2 regions of the Nocardiopsis sp. iso_25 genome follow, and region 1 is predicted to be linked to the other one. Evidence: predicted binding sites of a transcription regulator. Region 1 holds the regulator's gene; the other holds the start of a gene.
The links. The regulator LexA, encoded in region 1, represses DNA repair genes until DNA is damaged. The targets are predictions, from matches to a motif close to TCGAACANNTGTTCGA.
Positions count from the first base shown of each region.

Region 2: a site for LexA is predicted at 1,404-1,419, ahead of uvrA (excinuclease ABC subunit UvrA). Genes of this name have one in related genera too.

Region 1 is NZ_CM149667.1:4,810,832-4,813,230, reverse strand. It holds gene AC0VX6_RS20710 (alpha/beta hydrolase family protein) at 1-917, opposite strand, end outside; gene lexA (transcriptional repressor LexA) at 1,026-1,745, opposite strand.
Region 2 is NZ_CM149667.1:4,452,018-4,454,416, forward strand. It holds gene uvrA (excinuclease ABC subunit UvrA) at 1-1,142, opposite strand, end outside; gene AC0VX6_RS19135 (TerC family protein) at 1,472-2,399, opposite strand, start outside.

The sequences.
Region 1 (2,399 bases):
TCCTGCCGGGAGACCTGCGCGTCCCGCTCCCCCCACAGCACCAGCACCGGGGTGCCCCCGGGCAGGTCCTCCGCCAGCTCGACGGGGTCGAAGGCGTCCATGTAGGCCAGGAAGTCCTCGTTGACTGGGGTGTAGACGCCCATGACGCCCCCGCTGGGCATCTCCACCTCGCTGAGTGCACGCCCGGACCTGATCGCGGCCCGTCCGGCACGGGAGTCCGAGAGCAGCTGGACCACCTGCCCCTCATCCACCTGGCCCGAGGCCTCGACCGCGCGCGCCTGCTCGGTGAGCTGGCGGTCGATCAGGTCGAGGTAGCGCGTACCGGGAGGCGCGGCCAGCACGAGCGCGGGGGAGGGGTGCTCGGCCCCGATGAGCTCGTGGGCGCGCAGCGCGTACAGGGCGCCCTCGCTGTGCCCGACGACGACCACCCGTTCGGGGTCCACCTCCGGCTGGGAGACGAGTTCCTCGTAGGCCGCCGCGACCTGCTCGTCGAAGATCACCGGGTCCACCGGCGCGACCTCGTCGCCGGGGCCCGGCGTCTCGAAGTCCGGACCGCTGCCGTACTTGTCGTAGCGCAGCGAGGCCACCCCGACGTCGGCGAGCACCCGGGACAGGTTCTGGTTGGTGCCGGCGTCGGGGCGCACGGAGCTGTTGCCGTCGCGGTCGGTGGGACCGCTGCCGGAGATGATGAGCGCGCCCGGAACGGTGCCGGAGACGTCCTGGGGCATCCGGAACGCGCCGGACACCTCGTACCCGCCGCCCTCGAAGGCCACCTCGCGCTCGACGCCGCCGACCCCCGGCGCCTCGGCGGCCCCGTCGTCGGCGGGGGCGCAGGCGGCGGTCAACAGGACGGCGCTCGCCGCACCGGCCAGTGCGGTGCGCCAGCGGACGGCGGGGGAGGAGGCACGTGTGAACACCCTCTCAGCCTAGCGGCCCGCGCCCGTCGGCCCCGCGCCGTCCACAGGGGGAAGCGTCCCCGGTCCCTCCGAGGGGAGGGGGACCGGAGACGCGGGTACGCGGGTACCTCAGACGCGGCGCATGACCGCGACCACCTTGCCGAGGATGGTGGCGTCGTCGCCGTTGATCGGCTCGTAGGCCTCGTTGCGCGGCATCAGCCACACGTGGCCGCCCTCCTCGCGGCGCAGCACCTTGACGGTCGCCTCCTCGTCGAGCAGCGCCGCCACGATGTCGCCGTTGTTGGCGTCCTGCTGCTGGCGCACCACCACCATGTCGCCGTCGGTGATGGCGGCGTCGGTCATCGAGTCGCCGACCACGGTGAGCATGAACAGGCGTCCCTCACCCACCAGCTGGCGCGGCAGGGCGAGCACGTCCTCCACCGACTCCTCCGCCAGGATCGGACCGCCGGCGGCGATCCGGCCGACCAGCGGCACGGCCGCGGCGCGCGAGAGGTCGATGTCCTCGGGCACCAGGGTCTGCCCCGAGGCGCGCCCGGGCGTGCGCAGCTCCACCGCGCGCGGCCGGTTCTGGTCTCGGTGCAGGTAACCCTTGCGCTGGAGGACCTTGAGCTGGTGCGCCACACTGGACGGGCTGGACAGGCCGACCGCTTCCCCGATTTCCCTTATCGACGGGGGGAAACCCCGCTCCCGGACATAGCGCTGGATGCAGTTCAGCACGCTCTGCTGGCGCGCGGTGAGTTTGGGGGCTTCGGGCGTGGACCCGCCCGCGTTCTCCGCTGGTGCGAGAACGGTGGCGGTATCTGCGGTTCCGGGATTCTCCTCCGGCACGGCCGGGCCTCCTCGGCATTCGGTTCGGTCAGGGCCTGCTTGTGTGACTGGCCACCCCCGGTCCGCGACCGTGCCGACCTGGGGGTCCACGTGATGGCGAAACCGGTGTGAAATCAAGGTCAACTTTAGTCGTTGCACACGGTGATATCAAACAAGCGTTCGAGGCCGGTGGCAATTGCCGTCGCGCGTATTCGCGGTCAATTTCCGGCCTGCACTTACGTGTGTACACGCGTTCACGCGCTGTTGTCCCCGGAATGCGCGAACGCGTGTCCGTGGCAGCGGTTCCGGCCGGGCGCGGGGGTCTTATCCCGGAGCGTCGGCTCGACCGAAATCCCCGTGACGTCGGGATTCCGGTGCCCGCCGCCGGGAGCGGCGGCTCCGGTGGGCGGCGCTATCCTTGAGCGCGGTGCCGGGCCGCCCCCGCAGCAGTCCGCCCGCGCCGACTTCCCCGCCCCACCCCGCCGCCGCGGGCCGCGATGCCGCGCGGTCCCTCGGCCGTGTTCGTGACACGCCCGTGCCGGGGTTGCGGCGGGGTCAGGAAGAAGTCTAGGTTCGACCACAACATCTGGTGTTGCGACAGGAGTGGTTGCCCAGAAGTTGTGGTTTAGTGGTACCTAGGCGTTGTCATTCGGTGAGAGAAGCAGGTGAACCAGG
Region 2 (2,399 bases), 360 kb from region 1:
CCCTCGAACTCGGTGTAGTAGGAGCGGTTGCGCCCGTACCTGTTGCGGTAGCTGACGTGGACCTGGGTGTCGTGCCCCTCCAGCAGGGCCTTGCGCGCGCGGCGCGGCAGCCGCTCCCAGGGGGTGTCCAGGTCGAAGCCGATCGCCTCGCCCACCGCCTTGAGGATGCGCTCCCAGTAACCGCTGTTGGGCCCGCCCGACCAGGGGCCGATGGCGCCCTCGGCCAGCGTCTTCTCGGGGTCGGGGACCAGGAGTTCGGGGTCGACCTCCATGCGGGTGCCCAGGCCCGAGCACTCGGCGCAGGCGCCGTAGGGGGCGTTGAAGGAGAAGGAGCGCGGTTCGAGCTGTTCGAAGGACAGGTCGTCGTAGGGGCAGTACAGGTGCTCGGAGAAGACCTTCTCGCGGTCGGGGTCCCCGGCCTCCACGTCCACGAAGTCCAGGACGATGGTGCCCCCGGCCAGCTTGAGCGCCGTCTCCACCGAGTCGGTCAGCCGCCCGCGGGAGGAGGGCTTGACGCTGAGGCGGTCCACGACCACGGCGATGTCGTGCTTGTCGTAGCGGCCCAGCTTGGGCGCCTCGTCCAGGCGCACGGCCTGCCCGTCCACCACCGCGCGGGTGTAGCCCTTGGACTGCAGGTCCTTGAACAGCTCGACGTACTCGCCCTTGCGTCCGCGCACGACGGGGGCGAGCACCTGGAAGCGGGTGCCCTCCTCCATCTCCAGGACGCGGTCCACGATCTGCTGCGGGGTCTGGCGGGCGATCTCGCGGTGGCACTCGGGGCAGTGCGGGACGCCGATGCGCGCCCACAGCAGCCGCAGGTAGTCGTAGACCTCGGTGATGGTGCCGACGGTGGAGCGGGGGTTGCGGCTGGTGGACTTCTGGTCGATGGACACCGCCGGGGACAGGCCCTCGATGAAGTCCACGTCCGGCTTGTCCATCTGCCCCAGGAACTGGCGGGCGTAGGCCGACAGCGACTCCACGTAGCGCCGCTGGCCCTCGGCGAAGATCGTGTCGAAGGCCAGCGACGACTTGCCCGAACCGGACAGGCCGGTGAACACGATCATGGAGTCGCGCGGCAGGTCCAGCGAGACGTCCTTGAGGTTGTGCTCCCGGGCTCCCCGGACTACCAGTTGTTCGACCATCGAGTGAGACATCCTTCGGCTCTGGCGCACAGGACGCGGACCCCGTCGCGTGACGTCGGCTGACCCGTGTGGAACTTCGCGTGCGGCGGTCGGGATCTCCCGGAGACCGCCCGGGCCCCGGAGACGGGCCGCTGAGGAGAGGGGGGAGGACGCTCGCCTCTCCCGCCCGTCCAGCCTAACGACCGCCGACGACGGTTTCTTCCACCTCGCAAAACAAGGCGGCACCCCGGCGCCGGAGCGCTCAGGGTGCCACCACTATAGACGAACGGCTGTTCGAATCCGGCCGTTTCCCGGAATGTCCTCGGCGCGCCCGCGGGCCCGCCGTCCGCTCAGGAGCGGTCCGCCGGGGAGTCGACCGAGGGGTCGCGCTCGGTCTTGAGCTCGGGGTTCTTGCGCTCGTCGGCGCGGGACTTGACCAGGCTGCCGACGATGGTGATGGTCATGATGCCCAGGATGACGGTCAGGGACAGGCCGATGCCGACCTCGGGCACGTGCACGCCGTTCTCGTGCAGGGCGTGCAGGATCATCTTGACGCCGATGAAGACCATGATCGCCGACAGGCCCCAGCTGATGTAGGCCAGGCGGTCCATCAGACCGGCCAGCAGGAAGTACAGCTGGCGCAGGCCCAGCAGGGCGAAGGCGTTGGCGGTGAAGACGATGTAGGCGTCCTGGGTCAGACCGAAGATCGCCGGGATGGAGTCGACGGCGAAGACCAGGTCGATCATGCCGATCGCGACGATGACCATCAGCATCGGCGTGATGTGGCGGCGGCCGTCGAGCTTCACGGTGAGCTTGGCGCCGTGGTAGTCGTCGGTCACCGGCCAGAAGCGCTTGAGGAGGCGGACCACCGGGGTCTGGGTGAAGTCCTTCTCCTCCTCGTCGCCCTTCATGTGGTCGCGGACGATCTTGTAACCGGTGTAGATCAGGAAGGCGCCGAAGAGGTAGAAGACCTCACTCCAGGCGTTGATGACCTGGGCGCCCAGGACGATGAAGATACCGCGCATGACCAGCGCGATGACGATGCCGACGAGCAGGACCTCGTGCTGGTACTTCTTGGGCACCGCGAAGGAGCCCATCAGAAGGTAGAACACGAAGAGGTTGTCGATGCTCAGGCTCTTCTCGGTGACGAACCCGGCGAAGTACTCGGCGCCCGCGGCGCCTCCGCCGAAGTACCAGACACCGAAGCCGAAGATGATGGCGATGCCGATGTAGAAGGCCGCCCACCAGGCGGCCTGCTTCATGCCGAACTCCTGGGGG